DNA from 4 places in the Actinoalloteichus hoggarensis genome. Region 1 is predicted to be linked to each of the others. Evidence: riboswitches for the same ligand, from Rfam matches in the RefSeq annotation. Region 1 holds a riboswitch; each other region holds the start of a gene.
What was found. Region 1 has a riboswitch for cobalamin ahead of AHOG_RS16280 (hypothetical protein). Riboswitches for the same ligand answer to the same signal wherever they lie in the genome.
Positions count from the first base shown of each region.

Region 2: another riboswitch for cobalamin. It lies ahead of AHOG_RS12420 (CbiQ family ECF transporter T component); the one in region 1 lies ahead of AHOG_RS16280 (hypothetical protein).
Region 3: another riboswitch for cobalamin. It lies ahead of AHOG_RS10605 (ribonucleoside-diphosphate reductase subunit alpha); the one in region 1 lies ahead of AHOG_RS16280 (hypothetical protein).
Region 4: another riboswitch for cobalamin. It lies ahead of metE (5-methyltetrahydropteroyltriglutamate--homocysteine S-methyltransferase); the one in region 1 lies ahead of AHOG_RS16280 (hypothetical protein).

Region 1 covers NZ_CP022521.1:3,796,919-3,804,664, forward strand. Annotated here, with positions in the region: gene AHOG_RS16260 (LacI family DNA-binding transcriptional regulator) at 1-941, opposite strand, end outside; gene AHOG_RS16265 (hypothetical protein) at 1,054-1,296, opposite strand; gene AHOG_RS16270 (cytochrome P450) at 1,607-2,818, shown strand; gene AHOG_RS16275 (ferredoxin) at 3,225-3,419, shown strand; cobalamin riboswitch at 4,086-4,223, shown strand; gene AHOG_RS16280 (hypothetical protein) at 4,312-4,893, shown strand; gene AHOG_RS16285 (prenyltransferase/squalene oxidase repeat-containing protein) at 4,893-6,476, shown strand; gene AHOG_RS16290 (hypothetical protein) at 6,476-7,348, shown strand.
Region 2 covers NZ_CP022521.1:2,816,772-2,824,517, reverse strand. Annotated here, with positions in the region: gene AHOG_RS12435 (glycosyltransferase) at 1-643, shown strand, start outside; gene AHOG_RS29900 (protein kinase family protein) at 936-1,259, shown strand; gene AHOG_RS12425 (ATP-grasp domain-containing protein) at 1,826-3,046, opposite strand; cobalamin riboswitch at 3,449-3,602, shown strand; gene AHOG_RS12420 (CbiQ family ECF transporter T component) at 3,870-4,955, shown strand; gene AHOG_RS12415 (ABC transporter ATP-binding protein) at 4,952-6,568, shown strand; gene AHOG_RS12410 (ECF transporter S component) at 6,565-7,476, shown strand.
Region 3 covers NZ_CP022521.1:2,400,379-2,408,124, reverse strand. Annotated here, with positions in the region: gene AHOG_RS10615 (metal ABC transporter ATP-binding protein) at 1-374, opposite strand, end outside; gene AHOG_RS10610 (metal ABC transporter solute-binding protein, Zn/Mn family) at 488-1,474, opposite strand; cobalamin riboswitch at 1,683-1,928, shown strand; gene AHOG_RS10605 (ribonucleoside-diphosphate reductase subunit alpha) at 2,061-4,649, shown strand; gene AHOG_RS10600 (ribonucleotide-diphosphate reductase subunit beta) at 4,714-5,802, shown strand; gene AHOG_RS10595 (NUDIX domain-containing protein) at 6,182-6,592, shown strand; gene AHOG_RS10590 (inorganic diphosphatase) at 6,683-7,054, shown strand.
Region 4 covers NZ_CP022521.1:2,411,669-2,419,414, reverse strand. Annotated here, with positions in the region: gene AHOG_RS10665 (S-(hydroxymethyl)mycothiol dehydrogenase) at 1-15, opposite strand, end outside; gene metE (5-methyltetrahydropteroyltriglutamate--homocysteine S-methyltransferase) at 278-2,578, opposite strand; cobalamin riboswitch at 2,744-2,914, opposite strand; gene AHOG_RS10655 (acyl-CoA thioesterase) at 3,056-3,604, shown strand; gene AHOG_RS10650 (ABC transporter permease) at 4,003-4,797, opposite strand; gene AHOG_RS10645 (ATP-binding cassette domain-containing protein) at 4,794-5,753, opposite strand; gene AHOG_RS10640 (TetR/AcrR family transcriptional regulator) at 5,934-6,713, shown strand; gene AHOG_RS10635 (multicopper oxidase family protein) at 6,742-7,746, opposite strand, start outside.

The sequences.
Region 1 (7,746 bases):
GGGACCGAGTCGGCACGTCTGCCGCGGAGCGCGCCGAGGGCGATCTCGGCGACGTACCGGCCGAGCGCGCGATTGTCGATCGCGACCGTGGACAACGACGGCACCAACAGGCGTGCGACGGGGGTGTCGTCGAAGCCGAGTACCGACAGATCCGCGGGGACCCGAAGGCCGCCCCGCAACGCGGCGGACACCACGGCGGCGGCGAGTTCGTCGTCATAGCCGCAGATCGCCGTCACTCCCTCTCCGTCGACCCAGTCCCGCACGATGGCCGCGGCACCCGCGACGTCGGGAGCGATCAGCGCCGTCCTCGGCGCGCCCAGCCCGTGGGCCGCACAGGCCTGCCGCAGGACCTCGGCCCGTAGGGCCGCCCGTGCGGCGAGCCGAGGCTCGGCCGGGAGCACGCAGCCGATCCGCCGATGCCCCGACTCCGCCAGGTGGCCGATCTGAAGTGCGACGCCCTGTGCGGCAGGCCAGAAGGCCGCCACCGGGCGGTCGCCCTCCGCGGGCAGGACGTGTTCCACCCCGGCACGTCGCATCGACAGCACGTCGGCCGCCGAGAACGGCTCGAAGCCCAACACCACCTCGGGCAGCAGCACCGACCACAGCGGCACGGCCGTCTCCACGACGTGGTGGTGCACGACCAGTTGATAACCGGCCTCGGCCAGCTGCACGGTGGCGGCTTCGAGGAGTTCACGCAGCGCGTGACCCACCGGCAGATCCGGCAGCACGAGCAGGACGATCCGACTGTGACCGCTGCGCAGCGCGCGGGCACCGCCGTGCGGCTGGTAGCCGAGTCGCTCCGCCGCGGCCAGGACTCGCTGCGCGGTGGCCGAGGAGATCGACTGTGAGGACGTCCGGTTGAGCACGAAGCCGACCGTCGCCCTGGACACGCCCGCCTCGGCGGCCACGTCGGTCGCCGTGATCCGTCGTCCCGCCCTCATCCCGGTGTGCACCTCGTTCGCCACCGCACCCCCGACTGCTCCAATCGGGCAATCTTAGCTGCTCGCCGGTACTAGCACGTGCTAGTTTCGGGGCGTCGACACACTGTCGTGATCACGGTTCGGCGCCGACGACCACCGGCTCCGACGGGGAGAAGACTCGCCCGTCACCGCCGTTCCACTCGATCGATATCTTGCCTGAATAGAACATCTGTTCGATAGTCGCGTCATGGTCGATCACCCGCTCGCCGTACTCGGCGTATTCGCCGTACTCGCCGTATTCGCCACACCAGTCATGCCCGCCGCGGTCGCCGTGTTCATCGTGTCGGCTGCCTCTCGCCACGCGTTCGGTTCCCACGCCTGTCTCCGATCACACGGCGCGGTCCAGCTCCATCACACGGACCCGTCCTCCGGTCGCCCGACGCCGAACGCCGTCCATGCCCGAGACCGAATCGCCGAGTCACCGAACGCGATCAGCCGTCCCGACCACCGCACCGACTGCTCGTCCGGCCCGCTCGGCCCGGGCCGCCCGCGAAGCCGAGCGGTCTGCTCCCCGGAACCGGGCCGCGTTCGAGGGCCGCCGTCACCCGCCCATCCCGATCGATCAACAGCCGAAGTGCAGACCTGGCGAGCCCCTCGCCCGCGCCGCCGTCCAAGGAGGACCACCAGTGACCACTGCGGACCGACAGCCGCTCGACTACCCCTTCGCCCTGCCGACGGCCGACGAGCCGCCGCCGGAGTGGGCACGCCTACGCCAGGAGTGTCCGGTCGCCGCGATCCGACTGGCCAGCGGTGACGAGGCGCTGCTGCTCACCCGCTACGAGGACGTGAGACAGGTGCTCGGCGACCCTCGTTTCACCCGCTCGCTCAGCGCGGACGACGCCGCGCGCGTCACGGCCAACGAATCCGGTGGCATCTTCGGGTCCGCCAGCGCGATCGACGCCTCGACGGACGCGCACCAGCAGTGGCGCAGGCTGGTCGGCAAGGCGTTCACCGCCAAGCGGATGTCTCAGATGCGGCCCGCCATCGAGGCGATGGCGGCTCGGCTGCTCGACGAGATGTGCGCACGGGGGGCGCCCGCCGATCTGGTCGCCTCGTTCGCCTTCCCGTTACCGGTCTGGGTGATCTGCGATCTGCTGGGCGTGCCGGATTCCGACCGCGACCGCTTCTCCTACTGGTCCGACACCATGCTCAGCCTCGATCGGTACGAGCAGACGGAGATCGACAGCGCTCAGCAGGAGTTCGGCGAGTACTTCGCGGCCCACATCGCGACTCGGCGGGCCGAGCCCGGCGACGATCTGCTCAGCGAGCTGATCGCCGTCACGGACGCCGCCGACGGCAGGCTTCCCGAGGAGCTGCTCATGCTCACCGGGCAGGGTCTGCTGGTGGCGGGGCATGAGACCACGGCGAACATGATCTCGAAGATGGTGGTGCTGCTGCTCAGCGAACGGAGCCGGTGGACGGCGGTGGTCGAGGATCCGTCGTTGGTGCGTACAGCCGCCGAGGAGGCGCTGCGGTTCGACGCCAACGCCGGCTTCGGCCTGCCCCGCTATCTCACCGAGGAGATCGAGGTCGGCGGCCGGACGATGCCGCGGGGGACGACGATCGTCACCAGCCTCGCGTCGGCGAATCGCGACGAGCAGGTCTTCGTCGATGCCGACGACATGGACCTTCGTCGTGCACCCAATCCGCACCTCGCCTTCGGGGTGGGTCCGCACTCCTGCCTCGGGCAGGCGTTGGCCCGTACCGAACTCCAGGCCGTGCTGAGTGTGCTGGTGCGGAGGCTGCCCGGTCTGGATCTCGCCGTCCCCGTCGAGGAGCTGCCGTTGCGTAAGGGGCTGCTCGTGGGCGGGCTCGAACGGCTGCCCGTGCGGTGGTGACGGCCCGCTGGCCGCGGAACGCGATCCGCGGACGCCTCTGATGGGCGGAGGTTCGCCTCAGGTCCGTGGCCGACCGGCGTCGTCGGCGGGCAGCGGCACGGGGGAGTCGGAGACCGCCCGTGGGCGAGCGCCCGTGCGGCGGCACGACTTCTCGATCCCGCGCGGCGGACACGGTCTCCGATCACCGCGGGGCGTCGGCGCAGGGCGTCGGCGCGGGGCCGAATGCGGCTCCGAGTGGGGGTGCGGCAGCCTGTGCCGCTCCCGAGCCGGCCTGGCGCCCTTGCTGCTCAACGGCGACTTGATCGCTCAACGGGGGCCTTGTCGCTCGGCAGCGGGCCGGGTCGCTCAGTACGGTCTCCGCCTCGGTCGGCCTGCGCAGGTCGACTCCGATCCGAAGGGATTGCCGATGCATGTGGACGTGGACACCGAGAAGTGCTGTGGTGCGGGCCAGTGCGTACTGCTCGCACCCGAGGTGTTCGATCAACGCGAAGAGGACGGCATCGTCGTGCTGCTCGACGCCGAGCCTGCCGAAGAGCAGCACGGACCTGTGCGGGAGGCGGCGGCCGTGTGTCCCGGTATGGCCATCTCCCTCACCCCGTGAGCACCGGTCTGAACCTCCGGCTGCCGAGGATCGACACACCGGACCCACGTCGATGGTCGGCCTGACGACACCGCGGCAGGCGGGCCGCGACAGCGATCCGACAGGGCGGAGGCCGCGAGACCACGCAACCACGCCGCTGTCGGCGCGTCGGACGGGACCGCGACGCGATCCGATTCCGATATCGACCGACCGGGGCCTGTCCCGCCGGCGAGCGTCGACGCTCGTGTCGCGATCCGGCGGCGGCGGAGGTCGAACGCCTTCCGGGGTCACGGCGGCGTCCGGTCAGTACGTCGCCGCCACCACAGCGCCTCCACCACAGCGCGTCCGACGGAGGCGTCGCCCTGCCGACGGGTAGGCGGGAGAGCCGACGCGCTCGGCCGGCTGCGCCGATCGTGCGATTCGCGCGCCGCGCCGGAGGCGCCGCTCTCTCGGGGCGGCGCGTCGTCCCGGGTCCGCGGGGTCTCACCACCATCCAGGACGTCACCACGCGCGCCTGTACCGCGTCGGGCGAAGCTCCGTACGACCGGGGCGGCCGCGGTGCTCCCCTGGGGGCCGTCCGTCTCCGCTCGGTCCCCCAGCCGGTGCACGGTGTGCTTTCGACGTCGGTGTGAGCCCGCGGTGAAGACGATGTCTTCCTCCGCGTCGTCCGATGGGCTACCGTCGAGACGTCGTCCCTCCACAGGGGACGAATGCACGACGCCGTTCGACGGGGGAAGCCGGTGGGAGTCCGGCACTGTCCCGCAGCCGTGAGCATCCGAGTCCTCGGGTGTGAGTCGGAATGCCCGTCAACGGTTCTGTTCAGCTCCTCTGTCGCGGTGTGCAGACCGGAGCTTCGGTGCCCCTAAGGCGGGTCCGGGCTGCGGTGTGCCCGAACCGAAGGGAACTCCAGGACATGTCCTCGAGCCGCTCCGTCCGACGTCGTCTCTTAGCCGGTCTCTTCGCAGGTTCGCTTCTTCTCTTCGGCGGCACCGCCGCCGCGGCCGTCCCGGCCGAGACCTCCGCCGCCGACTCGGCCGCCGTCGTCTTCGCCGAGGGTCCCTGCACGGGCCCGACCGGTGTCACGGTCGTCGTCGACTTCACCGGTCACGCGGGCGGCGACGTCGTCCGGCACTGCACCGAGAGCGACCCGGCGACGGCCTTCGCCGCGCTGGCCGGGCTGGGTCTCGCCCCCGAGCACGGCATCGGCCAGGGCGAGGCGGGTCCCTACCAGTACCTGTGCCGGATCGACGGTCTCCCCTCGCTCGCCGACGATGCGTGCGACGGCTTCCTGCCCAACGCGCCGTACTGGGCGTTCTGGGTGCCGAACGCGACCGCCGATGCGTGGGGTTACGCCGATGAGGGCGTCGACACCTACGACCCGCCGCAGGGCGACGTCCTCGGCTTCTCCTTCGGTGCGGGCACCGCGGCCGACCCGAACGAGATGAGCCTGACGCTCGAGGAGGCGCTCGACCCGAACTGGACGTCGACTCCCTGATGTTCAGGTCCCTTCTCGGCCTGACGGCGGGAGCGCTGCTCCTCGTCTCAACGGTCGTCCCCTCTGCTGCCTCGGCCGACCCGGCGTTCGACGTCGGGTCGGCCGAGGCCGGTACGGCGGCGGAGTTCCTGGAACGGGAGCTCGTCCGGCTCGACTACGTCTATCCCAGCGCCATGCCGGGGACCCCGGACCCTGGTCTGCAGGCCGACGCCCTGTTGGGGCTGTATGCGGCAGGTCGAACGGGAACCACCTTCGATCTCGGCGTCCGCGCACTGCGCGACATGTACTACAACGGCAATCTGGCCAACTCCGGCGTCATCGCGAAACGCCTGCTGGTGGCCCTGCGTGCCGGGGTCGATCCGACGAACTGGGGCGTCGACTCCAATGGGGACCGGATCGATCTGGTGGACCGGCTGGAATCGACGCTCGACGTCGACGGCCGTTACCGCAACCTGAACGCGGGTGACTACGATCCCCGCCGAGATCTGTCGAACACGTTCTCCCAGGCGTTGGCGCTGATCGCCGTGGACGAGTACGCCGCGCGCACCGGGACGCCCGTCGACCAGCGCGCCGCCGTGGACTACCTCCTCCGCCAGCAGTGTCCGAGCGGCGGCTTCCGTCCGAACCCCCCACCGGAGGACGTCGGCTCCCGCTGCTCCGAGGCCGACGACAAGCTCGTCAGCGTCGACAACACCGCGATGGCGGTCTGGGCGCTCGCCGAGGTCGGCGGCAGTCCCGGCGCGCTGGACCGGGGTGTGCGCTGGCTGCTCGACCGTCAGCATCCCGACGGCGCCTTCGGCTTCGACTCGTCGTCACCGGAGTTGATCGCCTCGACGCTCAACGCCAACAGCACCGGGCTCGCCGCCCTCGCGCTCACCGTCGCGAATCAGGCCGGACCCGCTGGACGCGCGGGCGGCTGGTTGACGTCGATCCAGCTGGGCAACGGCGTCGATCCGGGCGCCATGATCGGCGCCGTCTCCTATTCGGCACGCGACTATCTGGACGCCCAGGTCGACGGGCCGCTGTACTGGAGCCGCGCGGGCAATCAAGACCGGCTGCGGCGGGCGACGGCACAGGCGCTGCTGGGTCTGTCGGCGACCCCGCCCGCCGAACCGCCCGACTCGCCGACGGTCCCGCCGACGACGAATCCGCCTGGTGAACCAGGTCCGACCGGCCCCCCCGGTGCACCCGGGCAGCCGGGACAACCCGGCGCGCCGGGACAGCCGGGCCTTCCCGGGCAGCCGGGCCTGCCGGGTGAGCCGGGACATCCCGGCTATCCGGGAGCAGCCGGAGACGCGGGGGCGCCAGGACTCGGTGGGGCGCCGGGTTCGGGGGCCGAACCACCGAGCGCGGTCGCTCAGACACCTCGGCCCGAGCCGCCGCCCGCCGTCGCGCAGGCGCCGTCGCCCGGTGGCGAGCCGACCGGACAGGGCGCCGCGCCGGAAACCTCGCTCGCGTCCTCGGTGAGCGACTTCCTACGCAGTCCGGCGGGCCTGACGTCCTCGGCGGTGGTGGCGTTGCTGCTGGCCACGATCAGTTACCTGCTGATCAGCAGGCCTCGACGACGGGGCGGTGCGGTGTGATGAGCCTCGCCCGTCTCGTCACGGCGGGGCTGCTCGCCGCGGCCATGCTGATCGCTCCGACCCCCGCCCCGGGCGCCGCGCAGACCTGCACGACCGAGACCGGCGTCGTGGTGGTCGTCGACTTCGGGGCCCTCGGCGGCACCGTGTCCCGCTGCGTCCCCGGCACCCCGGACACGGGTTACGCGGCGCTGCAGGAGGCCGGCTTCCGGCTCGCGGGGACCGCGCACGACGGCGCCGGGTTCATCTGCCGTATCGACGATCGGCCGGGGCCAGAACAGGAGCCGTGTGACGACACGCCCTCCGGGAACGCCTACTGGTCGTACTGGATCGACGAGGGCGGCAGCGGCTGGTCGTACAGCACGCGCGGCGCGTTGGCGTCCTATCCGACGGCCGATCGGGTGGAGGGCTGGTCCTTCGGTGCGGGCGAGCCACCGGGGATGACGGCGGCGGCGGCCAGGGCTCGGTTCGCCGCGGGCGGGGATGACGGCGCGCCGAATCCCGGTGATCCCGCGCCGCCCGCCGCGCCGGGAGATCCTGCGCCCGGCGGCGCGGCCGACCAGCCGCGTCAGCCTGCGCCGCCCCCCGACGGCCGGCCGGCCCCGACGGACGTCGAGTCCGGCCGGGGTGCGCCGGATTCGGGCGGTCCCGAGGACACGGACGGGGAAGGACCGTCGGGGGCCGAGAGCACGCCCGCCGCCGAGGGAGCGAGCGGCCGAGACCCCGCCGGCGCGGCGGAAGGCACCGAGCAGACCGCCCAGGAGGCCGCGGAGACCGGCGGCGTGCCGTGGGCGACGATCATCGCCTTCGCCGCGATCTGGGTGCTGGGCATCGGCGCCGGGATCATCGCCCGCCGTCGCCGCGCGGCCGAATGACGCGTTCGGCGATCGACGTCGCGCGGCGGCCGGGCGGTGGTGCGGCCGTCCGGCGCCCGGCCGGCTCCGGGCGGTGAGCCGCGGGGCAGGCCTAGCGGCCTGCACGGCCTCCCGCCTCCCCGTGCGGGGCTGTCGGCGCGGGGAGCCGCACGTCGCCCGACCTCGGGGCGACGTCGCGGCGACTCGCCGAGGCGGATCGACGTCACGGCCCCGGAAGCCGGTCTCCGCGGGAGCAGAGCGCATCATCGCACCTCGGCGCCGCACCCGCGGCCGGGCGCGCGAAGGTGGTGCCACGAGTGACTGCGCACCGGCCACCCGAGGCGCCGCCGTCGTACGAGCGGCGGGACCGCGACGGCCCGTACACCCCGTCAGCCCGCTCGGCGAGACGGCGTCGAACC
Region 2 (7,746 bases), 980 kb from region 1:
CCTCCAGCTCAGCATCGAGAGTCTGGAGTACCCGCGCGGCGACGCACCGTCGCACCTGCGCTACATCGGGGCGCTGCCGCCGGAACGCGGCGAGGCGCGGGCGCTGCCCGTGTGGTGGGACGACGTGACCAGGGCGAATCGGGTGATCCTCGTGTCCCAGGGCACCATCGCCAATGACGATCTCGGCAGGCTGATCGAGCCCACCCTACGAGCGCTGGCCGATCTCGACGCCGTGATCGTCGTCGCCACCGGTCGCGACGCCGTACCCGCCACGCTGCCCGCCAACGCGCGGGTCGCCGAGTTCATCCCCTTCGACACCGTGCTCCCCCATGTCGACGTGCTGGTGAGCAACGGCGGCTACGGCGGTGTCCAGCAGGCGCTACGGCACGGGGTTCCCCTGGTGCTGGCGGGCGACACCGAGGACAAGATCGAGGTCTGCGCCAAGGTCTCCTGGGCCGGGGCCGCCGTCAGCCTGGGCACCGGAGACCCGGACGAGGCGGACATCCGCAAGGCCGTCGACAGCGTCTTGGACGATCCGCTCTGCCGCGACCGGGCACGGGAGCTCCGAGCCGAGTACGAGGCGCACGATCCCCGCGTCGCGATCGCCGACGCCGTGGACGGCCTGGCGGTCCGCCGCGGCTGAGGTCTCGCCGATCGGCGGCGACAGCCGCGAATCACGAGAAGGGGCGGCGGTCGTGCCGCCGGACCGAAGGACGACGCGCCGGGCGGTCCGGTCCGGACACCCCGACGGCAGACTCGTCGGTATCGGACGAGTATCCGCGAGCGTCCCGGCGGTTCATGATGAAGGCTGCCCCGGATAGACCACAGCGGACGTCGCCGCCCGGTTGGCGGATCGATTCGGCCCCGGGACCGCGGACCGGCCGACGGGAATCTCCACGCTCGCGGCGGACCCGGCCGCCCGGCGGGGATCCGAAGTGGGCGAGCTGTTCACAGGCGGCGCGTCCTCCGTCGTCCTCCGCCGCCGGCGGGACGGATCGCCTGCCGTCCTCAAGCTGACGCCGGACCGAACGCTGTCGGCCAGCCGGGTCGAGATGCCGCGTGTGTTCGCACCGTCGGGCCGGGTGCCTGCCGTGCTGGCCGCCGACGTCCAGGTCGGGGCGCTGGTGTCGACGGAGGCCGTCCCCGGCATCGAGGCCGAGGACCTGCCGCAGGAGTCGCTGACCGAACGGCGGGCGGAGCTGCTGACGGCACTGCACGCCGTGGCCGCACTGGCCGTGGAGTCTCTGGGGCCGGTGTGAGGAGGTCTTCGTCCGTATCGGACGGCGGCCGTCCGAACCGGCCGTCGAGTCGCGGCTGGATCAGGCCTGGCAACGGACGTTCCGACGGTGTGCCGCCCTGTTGGACACCCAGGGCGACGTGGTGCCGCTGCACGGCGATCCGCGTCTGAGCAACGTCCTGGACGGGGGCGTCACACGGATTGATCGCGGTCGACCCGACGACCTGCGTCGGCGAACCGTGCTACGAGGCCGTGGACGACGTCGTGGCAGGCGCCGGGCGGCAGGGGCCGAGGCTCGGGGCCGCCGGGTGACCGCCGCATGGGGACTCGACGCGGACCGGCTGTACGCCTGGAGCCAGGTGATCGCTGGCGATGACGGCGATCACCTACGGCGGCTCGCGATCGGCGGTCGGCGAGTCGCTCGCCCTGACCCGGTGATCCGGGTCCGTGCCGCGGAGCGATCATGCCGGGATCGATCCGGGCGGCGGCGTGACGCGGGCCGCGCGCGGCCGACGGCCCGTGACTCCGCACGGCGCACGGTGCCGGTTCGCCGCCTGGTCTGCCTGCCGCCTGGTCTGGCCCGTCGGATCAGACCTGCGGGCAGCTCCGAGGCCATCCCGCCGAGGTGGACAGCGGGCTGGTCCGCAGTGCGGTGGACGCCAGCTGTGCGGGCGAGCCTGCGATCACGGCGTCGTCGGGAATGCCGCGCAGCCACCTGGCCAGCAGCACGGGATCGTCCGCCGTGACGAGCAGCCGGTGGAAGTCCGAGGGCAGCGACCGGTCGGTGGGCAGCGGTACCTGCCGCCGCAGGCGCACGCCGGAAGGAAGGCCGGGAAGCTCCGTGCCGGGTCGGACCGGCAGCTCGAGGGCGAGCCGACGAGCGGCGGGCACGGCGCGGGGCTGGCCGAGGCACGTGTCGACGAAGGCGTCGTACGGGTCTAGTCCGGTGGTGGCCGCGCTGAGATCGGCCATGCCGCTGAGCCTGCCGTTGACCGCCAGCACCTGGAGCCTGCCCGAGCAGACGGCGAAGTCGATCTGCCACGGGCCGCGCACGTCGAACTCGGCCAGCACGCCGCGGATGAAGGTGGACAGTTCGGTGGTCACCGCCTGCGGAAGCGTGATCGGCGCCAGCCGCGCTCGGCGCCCCGGACCGCACCGCTCGTCCAACGGGCCGAAGGAGGCGACGGGCCAGCAGTCCGTCACGTGCGCGTCGCTCAAGAGTTCGACTCCGAACTCCTCACCCCGGCAGACCCGCTGCACGACGACGGGGAAGGCGGTCGGAGGAAGCGTGGTGAGGAGGTGCGCGGTGTCGACGCGCCCGCGGACGCCGCGCGGCGGAGGCCCGGCCGCCTTCACCATCACCGGGAGTCCGCCGACCCGCCGCACCGCCGAGTCCAGTTCCTCGGCCCGATCGCAGACGACGGCCTCGGGCACCGGCCAGCCCTGTTCGACCGCTACGCGATGGAACAGGGCCTTGTCGGTGACGAGGGCGGCGAAGCGGGTCGAGTGGACGACGGCGCTCCCGCCGAGATCGCGCCACCGGTCCGCCGCGGCGGCCAGGCTGGGCAGCAGCCGTTCCTGATCGGCCGGGTGGAGACTCGGGATCACCAGCTCGACGTGCTCCTCGGCCCAGACGGCCAGCAGGTCCTCGGGCTCCGCGCAGGCAGGCAGGTATCGGTGGCGGGTCCGCCTGCCGACGTAGCCCGCGACGTCCGTCGGCCCCAGCAACACCAGGTCGTGATGGCCGGAACGGGTGATGGCGTCGACTATCCGGTCCGCTCGGAACTCCCCGATGACCGCGATCCTCATGACGACTGCCTCGCCTTTCGCTCTCGCCGCGGGTTCGCGGTCGCCTGTGCCTCGTCGGTCGAACTCGTGGCCGCCCGCATGCATCATGTGCCTCGACACCTGAACACGAGCGGACACACCACTCTTAGCGACAGATTTCGACTACTCATAGTAATGATCTCGGGGTGTGGTGGACCACTCTCTCCGGGAGCCGTGCGGACCGGAGGATCACGGATTCACCCCACAGCCGGCCTCAGGAAACGCCGACGCGGCGGGGAGCGCTCGACACAGTCACCGACGGCGTCTCCGCCGCCGGACCTGGGAGGGGCGTCGCCTCGGCATCAGAAGAATCCGCTTTTCACGCGGTTCGACCGACCACGACGGCGAAGCCTGTCACGGGTGATCCAAAACCACCCGAGTGAGTTAACCTTCTCGATGTCCGCTCGGCCGCAGTCGGTCGTGACAACTTCAGACGCCCCCGGCGGGGGAAGCCGGTGCGACTCCGGCGCTGACCCGCAGCCGTGATTCGTGTCGAGGCACGATGAGCCGGAATGCCCGTCCGGGGACGAGGGCTCGTTCACACTGTCGTGGTCCGCAGGCGGAGTCCGATTCGAGCGCGCGCAGGCCTGCCTCGGCGGCGGCGGTTCGACGGATGCCTCTCGACCCGCTCGGGGAGGCATCGAGGCATGTCCGGAACAACACTGTGCGGGACGACACTGTGCAGGCCGCGGCAGGCCGCCGGAGACCGGGCCGTCGGCGACCCGGGATCGCGCCCGAGGCGGCTCGGGCACTCCGCATCGGTCCGGAACGAACCGCATGACTCGGACGCCGGGTGAGCACGGCAATGCTCCGGGTCTCGACGCGCCTGCCGAGGGCACTGCACCCCGGCGCCTGGTGGTTATGGGCGCTGGCCATGGCGGCCGCGGCGGGCCGGACGACGAATCCGCTGCTCTTGTCGCTGATCCTCGTGGTGGCGGGCTACGTCGTGGTGCGGCGACGCGGCCGGGCGCCGTGGGCCGCGACCTTCCGGATGTACGTGTACCTCGGTGTGTTCGTCGTCGTCATGCGCGTGCTATGGCGGATGGTCTTCGGCGGCGGCGCGGGCGAGCACGTCCTCTTCGTCCTGCCGGAGATCACCCTGCCGGAGGCGGCGGCGGGCATCCGGCTGCTCGGCCCCGTGACCGCCGAGGAGCTGCTCGGCGGACTCTACGACGGACTGCGACTGGCGACGATGCTGATCTGCCTCGGCGCCGCGAACTCGCTGGCGGACCCGCGACGAATGCTCAAGGCGGTGCCCGCGGCGCTCTATCAGATCAGCACCGCCGTGGTCGTGGCGCTCTCCGTCGCGCCACAGCTCATGGAGAGCGTGCTGCGGGTCCGGCGGGCCCGGCGGCTGCGTGGCGGCAGGCAACGCGGTCTCCGGGCCTTGCGCGGCATCGTGGTCCCGGTCCTGGCCGACGCCATGGACCGGTCGCTCGCGTTGGCCTCGGCGATGGACTCCCGGGGGTACGGCCGGCTCGGCGACACGCCGAGACGCACCCGACTGCTGACCGGCGTGCTGGTGATCGCGGGTCTCTGCGGGGTGTGCGTGGGCGTGTACGGCCTGTTGGACGGCACGCGGCATGTCTTCGGGCTGCCGATGGCCGTCGCCGGGCTGCTCGTGGCGGGCGCGGGCTTCCTGGTGGCCGGACGCCGGATCCGGCGCAGCGTCTACCGGCCGGATCGGTGGCTGCTGCCGGAGACGCTCGTGGTGCTGTCCGGTCTGACGGCCGCCGCCGTGCTCACCGTGACCGCCGGGATCGACCCGTCGAACCTCTATCCCTCACTCAGCCCGCTGAGCTGGCCGGCGGTGACGCTGCCGCCGGTGCTCGGCATCCTCGCGGGGGTCGCTCCCGCGTGGCTCGCCCCGCCGCCGGAGGTCCGCGCATGATCCGCTTCGAGGAGGTCTCGGTCCGCTACGGCGAGGCCGCCCCCGTCCTGTCCGGCCTCGACCTGGAGATCGAGGAGGGCGAACTGTGCCTTGTGGTCGGCCTCACCGGATCGGGCAAGTCGACGCTGCTCGGCGCGGTCAACGGTCGGGTGCCGCACTTCACCGGCGGAGTGCTCGAGGGCCGGGTCACGGTGGGCGGCCGCGACACGAGGACGAATCCGCCTCGTGAGCTCGCAGATCTCGTCGGGGTCGTCGGCCAGGACCCCTTGGCAGGCTTCGTCACCGACACGGTGGAGGAGGAGCTGGCCTATGGGATGGAGCAGCTGGCCATCCCCTCCGAGGTGATGCGCAAGCGGGTCGAGGAGACGCTGGACCTCCTCGGCATCGCCGAGCTGCGGGATCGGTCGCTGCGCTCGCTGTCGGGTGGGCAGCAGCAGCGGGTGGCGATCGGCTCGGTGCTCACCGTGCACCCTCGGGTGCTGGTCTTGGACGAGCCGACCTCGGCACTGGACCCGACGGCCGCCGAGGAGGTGCTGGCCTCGATCACGCGGCTCGTGCACGACCTCGGGGTCACGGTGGTGATCGCCGAGCACCGGTTGGAACGAGTCGTGCAGTACGCGGACCGGGTGCTCCGGCTCGCCGGCGACGGGCGGGTCGTCGACGGACGACCCGCCGAGGTTCTCGCGGACTCGACGCCTGCGCCGCCCGTGGTGGAGCTCGGCAGGCTGGCGGGCTGGACACCGCTGCCGTTGTCGGTACGCGACGCCCGCAGGCGGGCCCCGGAGCTGCGCGCCCGGCTCGCCGATCACGGCCCGCCCGGACCGCGGCGGGCGGCGGCGGGGTCGCCACTGCTGACGGCACGCGGCGTGGTGGTGCGGCACGGCGACGTCGTCGCGGTCCGCGAGGTGGACCTCGATCTGCACGGCGGCCAGGTCACGGCGCTGATGGGCCGCAACGGCTCCGGCAAGTCGTCGCTGCTGTGGGCGTTGCAGGGTTCGGGCCGCCGCTCCGGCGGCACGGTGTTCACCGGCGGCCTCGATCCAGCCGCCCAACCCGCGCATCGGGCGAGGACTCTCGTCGGGCTGGTGCCGCAGACGGCGGCCGATCTGCTGTATCTGGAGACGGTGGCCGAGGAGTGCGCCCAAGCCGACCGGGAGTCGGCGGTGCCGCCGGGCACCTGCGCGACGCTGCTGAGTCGGCTGATCGAGGACGTCGACCCGCACTGCCATCCACGAGATCTGTCCGAGGGACAGCGGCTGGCGCTGGTCTTGGCCGTCCAGCTCGTCGCCGCGCCGTCGGTCATGCTGCTCGACGAGCCCACCCGCGGCCTGGACTACCGCGCGAAGCGGGCGTTCGGTGCCCTGGTCGCCGACCTGGCCGCGCAGGGCCGTTCGGTGGTGATCGCCACGCACGACGTGGAGTTCGTCGCGGCCGCGGCCGACCGGGTGCTGGTGCTCGCGGTCGGCGAGGTCGTCGCCGACGGCACCACCGCCGACGTCGTGGCCTCCTCGCCGTCCTTCGCCCCGCAGGTGTCCAAGGTGCTCGCGCCGCAGGCCTGGCTGACGGTCGACGACGTCCGTCGAGCGCTGGACGATGCGGCGGGCGGACGATGACGGAGTCCTCGGACACCTCGGCGGCGGACGGGACGGCGAGAGGACACACCGGTCCTGCTCGACGCGAAGGTCCGGTCGTGCGGGTGACGCCGCGTCGCGCGGCGGTGCTCACGCTGGCCTCGGCGGCGGGGCTGGCGATGTTCCTCTGGCCGCTGTTCGCCTCGGCGCCTGCCGATCCGACGGCTCGCACCGCCGACGCTCCGCTGATCTTCGTGGTCCTCCTGCCCCTGCTGCTGGCGATCGTGCTCGCCGAGATGTCGGATTCCGGCATGGACGCCAAGGCGCTGGCGCTGCTGGGTGTGTTGTCGGCGGTGAACGCGGGGCTGCGTCCGCTGGGCGCGGGCACGGCGGGAATCGAGACGGTGTTCTTCCTTCTGGTGCTGGCAGGCCGAGTCTTCGGGCCGGGCTTCGGATTCCTGCTCGGCTCGACGTCATTGTTCGCCTCGGCACTGCTCACCGCGGGCGTCGGGCCGTGGCTGCCTTTTCAGATGCTCTCCTCCTCATTACTCGGCCTCGGTGCCGGGCTGCTGCCCGCCCGCCCCCGAGGTCGAATCGAGATCGCGATGCTCGCCTGTTACGGCGTGCTCGCCGCCTATGTCTTCGGCTTCCTGATGAATCTGTGGTCCTGGCCGCTGCTCGCGGGCACCGACACCCAGCTCTCCTTCGTGCCGGGCGATCCGATCACCGAGAACCTGCGGCGCTTCGTGCTGTTCACCCTGACCACCTCCACGCTGGGCTGGGACACCGGCCGTGCGATCACCAACGTCGTGGCGATCCTGCTCGTGGGTCCCGCCGTCCTCGCCGTGCTGCGCCGGGCCGCGCGGCGGGCCGCCTTCCACGCCCCGTCGGCGACGCCGAGCGAGCGGAACACCGAGCCGACGCGGCGTGGCAGGGATACCGCGACTTGATACTCCCGACGGAGCAGTACACGCGGTCAATCGGACCATTCCCAGAAGAACGCGCGGCGCGACACCGCGCATTCTCGGCACGAAAGCACCAGTACCCGCGACGTTCATTCGGATAGAGTTCAACGGGAGGACAAGGGGAGGGGCTCTCCGACATACGCTCACGGTGTTCGCACCGGGACGATCAGCCGATCACCGTCGATCGACGCGACGTTCCGAACACCCGGTGGCGGTCGCATGGAGAGAACCGGTCGGAAGACGGCGAGAAACGGG
Region 3 (7,746 bases), 1.4 Mb from region 1:
ACCCGCTGCCGCTGGCCGCCGGACAGCTCGTCCAACGGCGTGTCGGCGAAGTCGGCGGCGCCCGTGCGGTGCAGCGCCTCGCTGACGGCGAGATCATCCTGTCGGGTGAGTCGACGGAACCAGCCGCGATGCGGGTAGCGGCCCATCTCCACGACCTGCACGGCCGTGATCGGGAAGTCCTGGGCGACGGCGTCGCGCTGCGGGACGTAGGCCACCCGGCGCCGCACGTCGGCCAGCGGCCCGCCGAGCAGCCGGACGACGCCCCCGCCGGACGGGAGCAGGCCGAGCGCGGCCTTGACCAGGGTGGACTTCCCCGCGCCGTTGGGCCCGACCACGGCGGTGAGTCGACCGGCGGGCACGGTCAGCTCCGGCACCGTCAGGACGGTGCGCCCGCGATAGCCGACCGCGAGTCCGGTGACGGCGAGGGCAGGGCGCGGGCCGGACCTCTCGGGGGACGTCGGAGGCTCCGGCGCGGCGGCACGGCCGATCACCGCAGGCCCGCCACGAGCAGCTCGACGTCCGCGCGGACCATGCCGAGATAGGTGCCCTCCGGCGTGCCCGCCGGGCCCGCGGCGTCGGAGTACAGGCTGCCTCCGAGCGTCGCCGTGGCCCCGAGGGCGGCCGCGGCGTCGAGGACGGCGGCGGCGGTCTGACCGGACACGCTGGACTCGACGAACACCGCCCGGACGCCGTGCTCGGCGATGATCCCGGCCACCCGATCGATGTCGCCGATGGTGGCCTCGTCGACGGTGGACACGCCCTGCACCGCCTCGACGCGGATGTCATAGGCGCGACCGAGGTATCGGAAGGCGTCGTGCGAGGTGATCAGGATGCGACGGGGCTCGGGGATCTCGGCGAGCCGTGCGCCTACCTCGTCATGGAGTTCGTCCAGCTCGGCGCGATGGCGTTCCCACCGGGCGTCGAAGCCGTCGGCCCGGTCGGGGTCGAGTGCGGCGAGCGTGCTGCCGACCGAGGCCAGCGCGTCGCTCCACAGTGCCACGTCGAACCAGATGTGCGGGTCGTACTCGGTCGCCGTGCCCGCCTCCTCGGCGAGCAGGAGGGCGTCGGTCGGCACGGTCTCGCCCACGAACAGGACCGCGGTGTGGCGTGCCAGGTCGTCGAGCACCGGACGGAGGCCCGCCTCCAGGTGCAGGCCGACGGCGACGATCAGGTCGGCCTCCCGCAGAAGTCGCAGATCACCGGCCTGAGCCTGGTAGAGGTGTGGGTCGACGCCGTTGCCCATCAGCCCGGTGAGCTCGATGTCGTCGCCGCCGATCTCGCCGACGGCGTCGGTGAGGAAGTTGGTGGTGGTCACGACGCGAAGCCTGCTCCCGGCCTCGACGGAGCCCTCGCCGTCCTGACGCACCGCCCAGGCCGAGGCGGCGAGGACGACCACCAGCGCAGCGCTGATCCCCAGCACGACACGTCGTCTGCGGCGCGCCCTGGCACGGTGTCTGCCCGACTCTGCCTGCACTATCCCGTCCACGGCTGCCTCTCGGCCGGATGGCCCGAACTGATGAGACCAGTTTTCACTAAGGACGAGCTTTCGTCACCTTTCCGATCGGCGTGGTCACCCTGTGGTCATCCGCCGCTCGCCCGGTTCTCGGCGAGCCACCCTAACCGACCGCAACCGGGAACACGCCAGGATATTGGGGTGAGACAAAGCAGCGACCCCAACATGTAGTCTCTCCCCCGCTGATGGTTCGTCAGGGCGCCAGGCGGCGTCCCGACGAGGAGACAGGGAACCCGGTGTGATTCCGGGACTGCCCCGCAGCGGTGAACGGGAACGAAGGCCGTCGCCGTCCACACCGGACGGTGCACACACTAGGAGACCTCGGTCTCTCGGGAAGTGACGGCCGTAGGACCGGCGAGCACCACCTCGCCGGACGCCCGTAAGTCCGAAGACCTGCCATCGGCGCGTGCCACCGAGCACGTCGTCCGAAGGCCTCGAGGGTGGGCCGTGCGGACAGCGCCGGACCCTGCCGTGTCGCGGGTCCGCATGCTGCCGCGCGCTCCTCCTCGGGTGAACCGAATGCCGCCCCGGCTACGAGGAGACCACCGTGACCGTCGAGTCACTCCGACCAGCACGCCCCGTCCCGGCCGATCGCCGCGCGATCGCCGAGGGGACTCCCGCCCCCGTCGCTCCCGCCCCGCTCGATCTTCCCGAGCGGGTGGTCCGGGTCAAGGACGCGCAGGGCGATCTCGCTCCACTCGACGTCGAACGGCTCGCCACGACCGTGCACGAGGCCTGTGCCGGATTGTCCGGGGTCACCGCGCAGACCGTCCTCGACGAGACGCTGCGCAACCTCTACGACGGCATCGGCGCCGAGGAGCTGGCGCTGGCCCAGATCATGGCCGCACGCAGCATGGTCGAGATCGAGCCGCACTACTCGCAGGTGGCCGCCCGGCTGCTGCTGGAGAAGCTGCGTGCCGAGGCGTTGACCTTCCTGGGTCGTCCCGTGCCCGACGCGAGCCCCGAGGCCGTCGCGGCGAGCTACCCGGCCGCCTTCGAGGCCTTCGTGCGGCGCGGCATCGCCCTGGATCTGCTCGATCCGACCCTCGCCGACTTCGACCTCGACCGGATCGCCGCCGCCCTGCGTCCGGAGCGCGACCGGGACTTCCAGTTCCTCGGCCTCCAGACCCTCTATGACCGCTACCTCCAGCACAGCGACGGCGTGCGCTTCGAGCTGCCGCAGATGTTCTTCATGCGCGTCGCGATGGGCCTGGCCCTGCGCGAGGAGGAGCGCGAGGCGCGGGCGATCGAGTTCTACGAGCTGCTGTCCACCTTCGCCTTCATGTGCTCCACCCCGACGCTGTTCAACTCGGGCACCACCCGGCCGCAGCTGTCGTCCTGCTTCCTCACCACCGTCGAGGACGACCTGAGCGGGATCTTCCACGGCATCCGCAACAACGCGATGCTGTCGAAGTACGCGGGGGGCCTCGGCAACGACTGGACCCCGGTCCGCGGTCTCGGCGCGCACATCAAGGGCACCAACGGCAGCTCCCAGGGCGTCGTGCCGTTCCTGAAGATCGCCAACGACACGGCGGTGGCCGTGAACCAGGGCGGCAAGCGCCTCGGGGCGGTCTGCGCCTACCTGGAGACCTGGCACGTCGACGTCGAGGAGTTCCTCGATCTGCGCAAGAACACCGGCGACGACCGACGCCGCACGCACGACATGAACACGGCCAACTGGGTTCCCGACGAGTTCCTCCGCCGCGTCGAGGCCGACGACCAGTGGACGCTGTTCTCGCCGGACGAGGTTCCCGACCTGCATGACCTCTACGGCACCGCGTTCGCCGAGCGCTACCGGGAGTACGAGCGGGCCGCCGACCGGGGCGAGATCCGGGTCTTCCGCCGGGTACGCGCCGTCGAGCTGTGGCGGCGGATGCTGACCATGCTGTTCGAGACGGGTCACCCGTGGATCACCTTCAAGGACCCGTGCAACCTGCGCTCGCCGCAGCAGCACGTCGGCGTGGTGCACTCCTCCAACCTGTGCACCGAGATCACGCTGAACACCTCCGCCGACGAGGTCGCCGTCTGCAACCTCGGCTCGGTCAACCTGGCCGAGCACCTGCGCCCCGGACCGGACGGACGGCTGGAGCTGGACCGGGAGCGGCTGGCCGCCACCGTCACCACCGCCGTGCGGATGCTGGACAACGTCGTGGACGTGAACTTCTACACGATCCCCGAGGCCCGGCGTTCGAATCTGCGGCACCGTCCGGTGGGCCTGGGCATGATGGGCTACCAGGACGCCCTGTTCCGGCTCGGCCTGCCGATCGCCTCCGACGAGGCGGTCGCCTTCGCCGACCGCAGCATGGAGGAGATCAGCTACCACGCCATCGCGGCGTCCAGCGACCTGGCGGCGCAGCGCGGCAGCTACGAGTCCTACGCGGGCTCGCTGTGGAGCCGAGGCGTGCTGCCGATCGACTCCATCGCCCTGCTGGCCGAGCAGCGGCAGAGCGGCGACCTGGCGATGGACACGACGTCCACGATGGACTGGGACGCCCTGCGGGAGCGCGTGCGCACCGTCGGGATGCGCAACTCGAACGTGATGGCCATCGCGCCGACCGCCACCATCGCCAACATCTCCGGCGTGAGCCAGTCCATCGAGCCGCAGTATCAGAACCTGTTCGTCAAGTCGAACATGTCCGGCGACTTCACCGTGGTCAACCCGCATCTGGTGGCCGCGCTGAAGGAGCGCGGCCTGTGGGACGAGCGGATGATCGCCGACCTGAAGCGGCACGACGGCAGGCTGGGCTCGATCGACCGGGTGCCCGCCGAGCTGCGGTCGCTCTACGCCACGGCCTTCGAGATCGACCCGAAGTGGCTGGTGCTGGCCGCCTCCCGCAGGCAGAAGTGGATCGACCAGGCCCAGTCGCTGAACCTCTATCTCGCCGAGCCCAGCGGCCGCAAGCTCGACACCCTCTACCGGCTGGCCTGGCGTTCCGGGCTCAAGACCACGTACTACCTGCGGGCTCAGAGCGCCACCCACGTGGAGAAGAGCACGTTGCAGGGCACCGACGGCAGGCTCAACGCCGTCCAGGCGGGCGGCCCCACGCCGACGCCCGCCCCGGCACCCGAGATCCCGGTCGCGGTCTCGGCGGCGGCCTGCGCGATCGACGACCCGGAGTGCGAGGCCTGCCAGTGAGCGCGCCGAGCACCGAGACGAGCCATCCGACCACCGCCGAACACCAGAGCAACGGAGCAGACCGATGACCGGAGTCGAGACGCAGCACAGCGCCCCCGTCGAGGGCAGCGGCCTCGGCGAGATCGACCGGCAGGGCGGCCGGGTCGACGTCGACGACAAGGCGATGATCAACGCCAGGGCGGACGTCAATCAGCTGCTGCCGCTGAAGTACCACTGGGCGTGGGAGAAGTACCTCGCGGGCTGCAACAACCACTGGATGCCCACCGAGGTCTCCATGCAGGCCGACATCGCGCTGTGGAAGTCCGTCGACGGCCTCACCGACGACGAACGGCGGATGATCAAGCGCAATCTGGGCTTCTTCGCCACCTCGGAGTCGCTGGTCGCCAACAACATCGTGCTGGCGGTCTATCGGCAGCTCACCAACCCGGAGTGCAGGCAGTACCTGCTCCGTCAGGCGTTCGAGGAGGCCGTGCACACGCACACCTTCCAGTACATCTGCGAGAGCCTGGGTCTGGACGAGGGCGAGCTGTTCAACATGTACCGGGAGGTGCCCTCGATCACCGCGAAGGCGGCGTGGGCGCTGGAGTACACCCGCAACCTGGAGAACCCGGAGTTCCGCACCGGGACGTTCGAGGCCGACCAGGCCTTCCTGCGTGATCTGGTCGCCTTCTACGTGATCTTCGAGGGCATGTGGTTCTACACCGGCTTCGCCCAGATCCTCTCGCTGGGCAGGCGCCACAAGATGGTCGGCATCGCCGAGCAGTACCAGTACATCCTGCGTGACGAGTCGATCCATCTGAACTTCGGCATCGACGCCATCAACCAGATCAAGATCGAGAATCCGAGGCTCTGGACCGAGGAGTTCCAGGAGGAGGTCCGGCGGATGCTCGTCGAGGCCTGCGAGCTGGAGGTCGCCTACGGGCACGACACGATGCCCAGGGGCGTGCTCGGCATCAACGCCGACGCCTGCGAGCAGTACATGCACTTCATCACCAACCGGCGCTGTGGGCAGCTCGGGCTGGAGCCGGTGTTCCCCGCGACGGAGAACCCCTTCCCGTGGATGTCGGAGATGATCGACCTGAAGAAGGAGAAGAACTTCTTCGAGACGCGGGTGAACGAGTACCAGACCGGCGGGGCGCTGGACTGGGACTGATCACGTAGGCATCAGGGGGAGGTGTTCGAGAGCAGGCCGGCGCTTCACTCGCTGTCTTCTTCCGGACTCTCGTTCGACAAGACGATCTTCGGCGAGCACCTCCCCCGTCCCTCTCGCTCGGCGGCGACCGAAGCACGATTCACGCAGACCGCTGCATGAGGAAGCCGCAGCACCGCTCTCCCGGCGCGGGCACCGCGTGCTCGGCTCAGACACCTCAGGTTCGTCGCCGGTCGAGGTCGGGGACCACCTCAAGATCCGGATCATCGAGCTGGTAGAGGGCACGTAGCCTTCCGGCATGGTGCTGCAACCCGCCGGTGACGTGACGAGTCCTGCGGAAAACCAGTCGTCGCCCGCCCGACCGACCGTCATCGACGTTCACGTGTTGCTTGTGCGTGACGACACCGTGCTGCTCACCCGCCGGCGACGCGGAGACTGGGACGGCATGTGGCACCTGCCGTCAGGCAAGCTCGATCCAGGCGAGTCCGTACTCGACGCTGCGGCTCGGGAGGCGGCGGAAGAGGTCGGCGTGCTGATCGAGCCGGCGAATCTGCGCCACGCGCACACTGTGCACGTGGCTGGTTCCGGGCCCGCACCCCGACTAGGCATGTTCTTCGAGACGCGGCGGTGGATCGGCGAACCGGTCAACGGCGAACCAGACAAGTGCTCCGGCGTCGCGTGGTTCCCACTCGACTTCCTGCCTGACGATGTCATCCCGTACCCGCTCGCAGGCATCCGGGCCTACCGTGACGGCGTCGGATTCGGCCTGCTCGGGTGGGACCGGATCAGCTGAACGACAAAGTGCCCCCCGGAGGTCGGGTGTCGCGATGACCGTTAGAACTCAAGCACGGCCAGCAGGCGGCACCGGTGCAACGATGGCAGGGTGATCGTGCCTTCGGCGTCGCTGCGCTTGGCCACGGCCTACCTGCACCAGCGGGTCAGTGTGCGCATCGACCGTCCCGCAGGAAGCCTCCACCCGCGGCACGGCTACCGCTACCCGGTGAACTACGGCTACCTGCCCGGTGTCCCGGCCCCTGACGGCGACGACCTAGACGCCTACTACCTCACCACGACCCCGGCCGACCACGCCGACGGCATCGTGGTGGCCGTCATCCACCGCCACCACGACGACGATGACAAGCTCGTCGTCATCGACGACCACGACGCCGGCATCGACGACGCCACCATCCACCGTCTGGTCGCCTTTCAGGAGATCCCTGGTCGGTACGACATCGCCCGTCACTCCATAGGCTGAACCACGGTGGAACGCTTGTCCTACCACGCTGACGAGGGCAAGCATGGTCGCATCGCGACATACTCACTCTGACGAGCCGCTCTGCGGGTTCACGCCGTATGCCGGGGTGGACAGCAGCCCCTCGCAGAGTCGAGGTCGCCCGATCCACACAGACGACCACGAGCCTGAGGAGTCGCGTGTCTGTCACCGAGATGGTGGCACGACTTCGTCGGGCTCACGCCCTCCTGGCCGACGCACGAAGGGCAGCAACCGAAGCCGATACCGCGATCACGGACGGCGCCACCATCTTCGCCGATGCCACCGCAGGCTCTACACAACCAGAGGTCGAACGAACCAACCGTCTGGCACGTGCCTCGGGCGAGGAGGTCCGTGCTGCCCGCGATCGGTTCATCGAAGCGCAGGGTGTCATCGACGGCTACTGCCACGACATCGCGGGACACGGCATCGGCGACGACGCCCACGTCACGCCGCCGACCCGAATCGACGATGACGATCGCCAAGCTGCACCGCCCGAAGATTCGGCGCCGACCGGGGGGAATGCTGATCCAGCGGCGCGATACGCGGGTTGGATCGCGGAACTCCGCCGAGGCGGGACGAAGATCAGCCCGAAGAAGATCGTCCGCATGACCCGACTACGTGGCGGTCGCATCGTCTGGATGGAACGCGGCAACGGCGGCTCCGGGCTCGACCAC
Region 4 (7,746 bases), 1.4 Mb from region 1:
GACCTGCTGCGGCATCCGAACTCCTCTGGTCGGCCCGATGCCCGGCTGCCTCGGTGGCGCCGGGGCGAAGGATCACGGTAGAGCACCACCGGCCGTCGATCCACCGCCACGCGGGGAGTCCGCCCGGTACGACGGGAACGAGTGGCGGGACGAGGCGTCCACCGGCTCGTTCGGGTGTGCACGATCGTCGGCGCGGGAGGCGGCGCCCACGACCCGGCCTGCCGGGCGGGCGGGGCGTGCCGGTGCGGCGCCGCCCCGCCCGTCGGTGGACGAGAGATCAGCCGGACACCTGTGCGCGGCGGGCACGCGCCGCCGACACCATGGCCCGCAGGGCGGGCTCGACCTCCGCGTAGCCCCTGGTCTTCAGGCCGCAGTCGGGGTTCACCCACAGTCGGTCGCCGGGTACCGCCGCCAAGGCGGCCCCGATCAGCCGGGTCACCTCCGCCTCGTCCGGCACCCGCGGCGAATGGATGTCGTAGACGCCGGGTCCCACGCCTCGGCGGTACCCGATCTTGTGCAGATCGTCCAACACCTCCATTCGGGAACGCGCCGCCTCGATCGTGGTCACGTCCGCGTCGAGGGCGTCGATGGCGTCGATGACGTCGCCGAACTCCGAGTAGCACAGGTGGGTGTGGATCTGTGTGCTGTCGGCGGCGCCGGAGGTCGCCAGTCGAAACGAGTCGACTGCCCAGGCGAGGTAGTCGGCACGGTCGGCCTCCCGCAGCGGCAGCAGTTCCCGGAGCGCGGGTTCGTCCACCTGCACGATGCGCAGCCCGGCCCGTTCGAGATCATGGATCTCGTCGCGGAGCGCCAGCGCCACCTGGCGTGCCGTGTCGCCGAGCGGCTGGTCGTCTCGGACGAACGACCAGGCCAGGATCGTGACCGGCCCGGTGAGCATCCCCTTGACCGGCCGTTCGGTCAGTGACTGCGCGTAGGAGCTCCACTCGACGGTCATCGGGGCGGGCCTGCTGACATCGCCGTGGATGATCGGCGGCCGGACGCAGCGAGAGCCGTAGGACTGCACCCAGCCGTGCTCGGTGGACAGAAAGCCTTCCAGGTTCTCGGCGAAGTACTGCACCATGTCGTTGCGCTCCGGCTCGCCGTGGACGAGCACGTCGAGTCCGATGTCCTCCTGGAGCGCGATGACGTCGGCGATCTCCGCGCGCATCCGCCGCCGGTACTCGGCCTCGTCGATCCGGCCTGCCCGCCGGTCCGCCCTCGCCCGGCGCACCCCGCCGGTCTGGGGGAACGATCCGATGGTCGTCGTGGCCAGCGGGGGAAGTCCGAGCCGCTCGGCCTGGCCGCGCGCCCGGACGTCGTAATCGGCGCGCCTGCCGTGCTCGGGGCGCAGGGATTCGAGCCGGGCCCGGACCCGCTGGTCGCGGGTCGCCGCGCCGTCTCGTGCCCGGAGCACCCGCCGGGAGTCCTCGAGTGCGGGGGCCGCCTCGTCGGCGCCGCCCAGCGCCTTGGCCAGCAGGACCACCTCGTCGACCTTCTGTCGTGCGAAGGCCAGCCGAGAGCGTAGCGCCGGGTCCAGTCCCGTCTCGGCGTCCAGGTCGTAGGGCACGTGCAGCAACGGCGCGGAGGTGCCGACCGTGACGTGGTCGGCGATGCCGAGCAGCATCGCGCAGTAGGCGAGCGCCTCGTCGAGGTCGGTGCGCCAGACGTTGCGTCCGTCGACGACCCCGGCGAGAAGGGTCTTCTGTCGGAGCCCGGCGACGCTCGCGATGCCCGTGAGATCGGCGCGGCCCGCCACCAGGTCGAGTCCGACGGCCTCGATCGGCGCGGCCGCGAGCACGCCCAAGGCGTCGCCGAGGGCGCCGTGGTATCCGGCGACCAGGATGCTCGGTCGCCGTTCCGCCTCGCCCAGCCTGCGGTAGGCATGGGCGAGCGCGTCGAGTTCGGCCGGGGTGCGATCGGCGGCGAAGGCCGGCTCGTCGAACTGGACCCATTCGGCGCCCGCCGCGGCGAGTTCGGCGAGCAGCTCCACCTGCGTGTCGATCATGGCGTCCAACAGGTCCAGCCGGTCGAAGCCCGCCGGGGCGTCGGGGGCCGCCTTGGACAACAGCAGGAACGTGACCGGCCCGAGCAGCACCGGCCGGGTGGTGATGCCGAGGGCGGCGGCCTCGCGGAACTCCTCCACCGGTTTGCGACCCGCCAGCCGCGGCACGGTGTCGGGGCCCAGTTCGGGGACGAGGTAGTGGTAGTTGGTGTCGAACCACTTGGTCAGTTCGAGGGGTGCGAGGGAGTCGGCTCCTCTGGCCGCGGCGAAGTAGGCGTCCAGCGACGGGCGGCCGCCCTCGGTGTAGCGGGCGGGCAGCGCGTCGACCAGGACCGCCGTGTCGAGGACCTGGTCGTAGTAGGAGAATGTGTTGGAGGGCACCGAGCCGAGGCCCGCGTCCCTCAGGGCCGTCCAGGTGGCGGCGCGCAACGTGGCCGCGACCTCGTGCAGGGCCGCCGCGTCGATGCGGCCTGCCCAGTACGCCTCCAGGGCACGCTTGAGTTCTCGATCGGGTCCGATCCGGGGGTAGCCCAGGACCGTGGCGCCGAGCGCCGGGGCATGCGTGCGATGGGTCACTGCTCTCTCCTCGCGAGGCGGCAACGGACCCCGAGGCGGGCACGCGGCGGCCGGAACGCGAGCCGAGCAGGACACGGCCGAGGCCGATCCGCCAGGCACTCGCCCCGGTCCTCCCGCGAAGACCTCGGAGCGGCACGGACCCGTCAGGTCCGTGCCGCCGACGGCAGGTCTTCGGACTCACGGGCGTCTCCGACCGGGGTCGGCTGGCCTACTGTCCGTCGCTTCCCGGCGGTGTCGACCACCAGTGCTGTGACCGTCCTCGCTTCTCGAGGACGGTGACGGAGTTCGTTCCCGTTCACCGCTGCGGGGCAGTCCCGGACTCGCACCGGGTTCCCTCTTGCCTCGTCAGCGCCGCGATCCCACCCGCTGGGCATGGGCTCGACAGTGCCGACGAACCATCGGCGAAACCGATCTTAGCCGGCCGAACTCGACGTGGGCTCGACGTCCCGCTCGCCGGGATCGCCTACCCTCGGCTCCATGCAGACCGCCTCCGAGCTCCCCGGCAAGCCGACCTCGGCAGCGGCCACCACACTCAGTCAGATCATGACCGCGACCGAGACGAACCTCTACGGCACCGTCCACGGCGGCGTGATCATGAAATTCGTCGACGACGTCGCGGCGGCCTGCGCGGGGCGACACTCGGGCGGGACGGCACTGACGGTGTTCATGGACGAGATGCTCTTCCTCGTGCCGGTCCGAGTCGGTGACCTCGTCCACGCCAGCGCCCAGGTCAACTGGACGGGCCGGACCTCGATGGAGGTCGGGGTGCGGGTCGTCGCGGAGCGATGGAACGAGTCGGTGCCGCCCACGCACGTCGCCAGCGCCTATCTGGTCTTCGTGGCGGTAGACGCCGAGGGACGGCCGAGGCCGGTTCCCGAGGTGCTGCCGGAGTCGCCCGCCGAGCGCCGCAGACATGCCGAGGCGGGCATCCGCCGGGAGCACCGGCTGGCCCGCCGCGAGGCCATCAAGCGCAGCCGGGAGACGGAGGGCGAGTCCGCGGCCGCCGACTCCGCGCCGCGTTCCTGAGTCTCGTCCGGGCCGGTCCCGCGCCCGGGTCGCTATCGGGGTCGGGGTACGGGACGACGTCGCCGCGGCACCCGCGGCCGAAGTCCGAGTCGTCGAGCGCGGGCGGTTCGTCGTCACCCCTCATGGACGACGAACCGCCCGCACGTGCGGCGGCGGGCCGGGACGGAGATCGCCGGACCCGGCAGACGGGCCTCCCCCACACCCGTCTGCCGGGCCGTCCTCGGGGCCGCCACCCACACCGCGACGACTTCCCCCGGATTCGGCGAGCACACCCCCGGTACTCGGCGACCGCCCGATCGGGGGAGTCCGCTCCCCGTCTCGGGTGATCGCCGGACCGTCCGATGTCGACGGTGGCCGTCCGGTGTGCTCCCGCAGGGCGCGGTCCTCGAGGCGTCGCCTCAACGGGCGGTGCGCCGGACGAACAGCACGCTGGAGATCACGAACGCCAGCGTGCCCAGCGTGACGCACCAGCCGACCGCCCACGCGGCGCTGCTCCCGACGGGCGTTCCGGACAGCAGCGCGCGGACCGTCTCGATGACCGGCGTGGCGGGCTGGTGGTCCGCGATGACACGCAGGGCGGCGGGCATCGTCTCCGTCGGGACGAACGCACTGCTCAGGTAGGGCAGGAAGAGGATGACGAAGGAGAACTGCCCCGCGCCCTCGACCGTCTTGGACACGACGCCGAAGATCATCGACAGCCAGCTGATCATCAGCACGTACAGCGCCACCACGCCGAAGACCCCCACCCAGGCGAGCAGGTCGGCCTGGGGCCGAAAGCCGATCAGCAACGCCACGAGGATCACCAGCGTGGTGGAGACGATGTTCCGCAGCAGGCTCGTGATCACATGGCCGGTGAGCACCGCGCTGCCGACGATCGGCAGCGATCGGAACCGATCGATGACGCCGGTGACGAGGTCGGCGGTCAGTCCCGTTCCCGTCTGGGCCGCGCTGAAGCCCGCCGACAGGATCAGCACGCCCGGAACGGCGTAGTCGACGTAGCCGCCGCTGCGGTCGATCGCCCCGCCCAAGACGAACACGAAGAGCAGCATCATCGTGATCGGCAGGATCAACGACACGATCAGGTCGTCGGGAGTGCGCAGGACGTGCCGAATCCGCCTGCCGATCATGGTCATGACGTCCGAGACGGCCCAGCGCAGGCTCGAACGGCTCGTCGGAGTGGTCGCGGTGTTCATCGGGCTGCCGTCTCCTGAGGTACGCGGGGGGTGTCGGTGAGGGATAGGAACACGTCGTCGAGGGTCGGGGTGCGCAGTTCGAGGCCGGCCGCGGGCGCCTCCGCCCGGCGCAGCCGATCGAGCAGGACGCGGACCTGCTCGGCGCTGCCGTCGAAGGCGACGCGCAGGCACAGGTTCGTCTCGTCGCGGTGCAGCGTCTCGGCGCCGAGGTGCCAGGCGGCTCGTTCGAGCGTGGGGACGTCGGCGAAGGTCAGCTCGACGGCGCCCGCCGACAGACCGCGCTTGAGTTCCGCGGCGGTGCCCTCGGCGACGATCCGTCCGCCGTTCAGGACGGCGATCCGATCGGCGAGCTGGTCGGCCTCCTCCAGATACTGTGTCGTGAGCAGGATGGTGACGCCGTCGGCGACCAGTTCCCGGATGACCGACCACATCGTCTGTCGACTGCGGGGGTCCAGGCCGGTCGTCGGCTCGTCGAGGAAGATCACCGGCGGCGCGGTTATGAGACTGATCGCGAGATCGAGCCTGCGGCGCATTCCGCCGGAATACCGGCCCACCAGGCGGTCCTGGGCGTGTTCGAGGTCGAATCGGCGCAGCAGCTCCGCCGATCGCCTGCGGGCCGCCAACCTGCCGAGGTGATTCAGCCGCGCCATCATCACCATGTTCTCGCGGCCGGTCAGCACCTCGTCCACGGCCGCGTACTGCCCGGTCAGACTGATCACGCCCCGCACCGCCTTGGGCGTGCGCACCACGTCGTGGCCTGCGATGACGGCCCGTCCGCCGTCCGGCGGGATCAGCGTCGACAGAATGCGCACCATCGTCGTCTTGCCCGCGCCGTTGGGGCCGAGCAACGCGAAGATCGTGCCAGGCGCCACCCGGAGGTCCACTCCGCGTAACACCTTGTTCTCGCCATAGGACTTGGTGAGTCCGACAGCCCGAATGATCGGGTCCACTGTCATCCCCTCTTCCCCCTCATCTGTTCCGAGTTCCGGACGTCGTCGTACCGCCGAGGCCGGAGAACGACACCGGATCGGAAGACTCATATATGCGATAAACGGACGTGTTTATGCCGTACGTTCCGGTGTATCTTATACACAGACCTAGGATGCCGGTCAACCGACGACGGGACGTGGGAGACGATGGACACCGACGCGACAGCAGGGCTGTCCCAGGCCCTGACGATGCTGTGGAAGGACGCGGCAGCGGACGAGGCGCCCCGACGACACACCCGGCCGGGACTGAGCCTGGCGGCCATCGTCTCGGCGGCCATCGAGGTCGCCGACGCGGACGGACTGGCCGGGCTCTCCATGGCGGCGGTCGCCCACCGCCTCGGCTTCACGACGATGTCGCTGTACCGCTATGTGAGCAGCAAGGACGTCCTGCTGGTCCTCATGCACAACGAGGCGACGGCGGTGCCCGACACCGCACCGGAGTCGCCGCCGCAGGGCTGGCGCGCCGGTCTGGAGGCCTGGACCCGCGACCAGCTCGCGATGTACCTCCGCCATCCGTGGCTGGCCGACATGAAGATCACCGGACCGCCGTTGACTCCGACCTCCCTGGCCTGGATGGAGCGTGGGCTCGCCACCATGCGGGAGACGGGGCTGAGCGAGATCGAGAAGCTCAGCGTCATCGCGACGCTCACCGGCTACGTCCGCCACGAGGCCGCCTTCGCCCGGGATCTGTCTCGTCCGGACCCGCAGCAGGGCAGCAGCGGCCCCTACGCGCAGACCGTGGCCCGGCTCGTCGACCCGGCGACCCATCCCGCGCTGTCCGCCGCGCTCGCCGCGGGCGTGTTCGAGGACGAACCCACCGGGCCGCTCCAGCCCGACGACTACCTGGCGGAGGCCTTCACGTTCGGCTTCGAGCTCATCCTGAACGGCGTCGCCGCGCTCGTCGAGAAGCGCACCCCACCCGGCTGAGCCGACGGCGCGTCCCGCCGCGGGGCGGTCAGTGGACCTGGAAGTTCGCCATCATCATCATGTCCTCGTGCTCCAGGTTGTGGCAGTGGAACACGTATCGGCCGGTATGTCCGGAGAACCGGATGATGATCTCCGCCTCCTCCCCGCCCGCCAGGTCGATGGTGTCCTTCCAGCCCGCGTCGTAGGGCCCCGGCGTCCGGTCGTTGCGGGTCAGCACCTGGAAGTGGGCCATGTGCAGGTGCACCGGATGGTGGACGTTCGTCCGCAGTCGCCAGATCTCGACCGAGCCGAGCACCGGATCGGCGTCGATGCGCTCGGGGTCGAAGGGGCGGCCGTTGATCGTCCACATCCGCGCGCCGTCGATCCGGTCTCTGGCGAAGCGGAAGTCGCGTTCGACGACGGCCGTGGCGGGGTCGAGGGTCTCGAACTCGACGAGTCGATCCGGGATGACGGAGTCGTCGGTCTCCTCCCGAACGACGTGGAACCGCATCACCGGGCGGGTCGTCTCGGTGCCGTAGGCGTTGACCAGCGTCACCTCGGTGCCGACCGGGTACGCGGAGAAGTCGATCACCACGTCGAAACGCTCCGCCGAGGCGATCTCGATCTGGTCGTGTTCGATCGGCGCGCCCAGGAGCCCGACGTCGCTGCCGATCTGCACGAAGGACGGCCCGGACGCTGGCGGCGGATCCAGGAGCAACTGGTAGCGCCGTGCGTTGGAGGCGTTCAGGACGCGGAAGCGGTACCTCGTGTCGGAGACCTCCAGATACGGCCACGGCGCCCCGTTGACCAGGATGACGTCGCCGAGCACGCCCTCCATCATCTCCTCGCCCACCCCGGGGACGCCCCCGAGCGAAGGGTCGAGGGAGGGATAGTCGAACGAGCCGTCCTCGGCGAAGCTGCGATCGCAGATCATCAACGGGATGTCCCGTTCGCCGCCGGGCAGCCCCAGGGCGTCCTCGGCGCCGTCGCGGAGGATGTGGAAGCCCGCGAGTCCTCGGTAGACCTGCGGGCCGGTGAAGTCCATCCGGTGGTC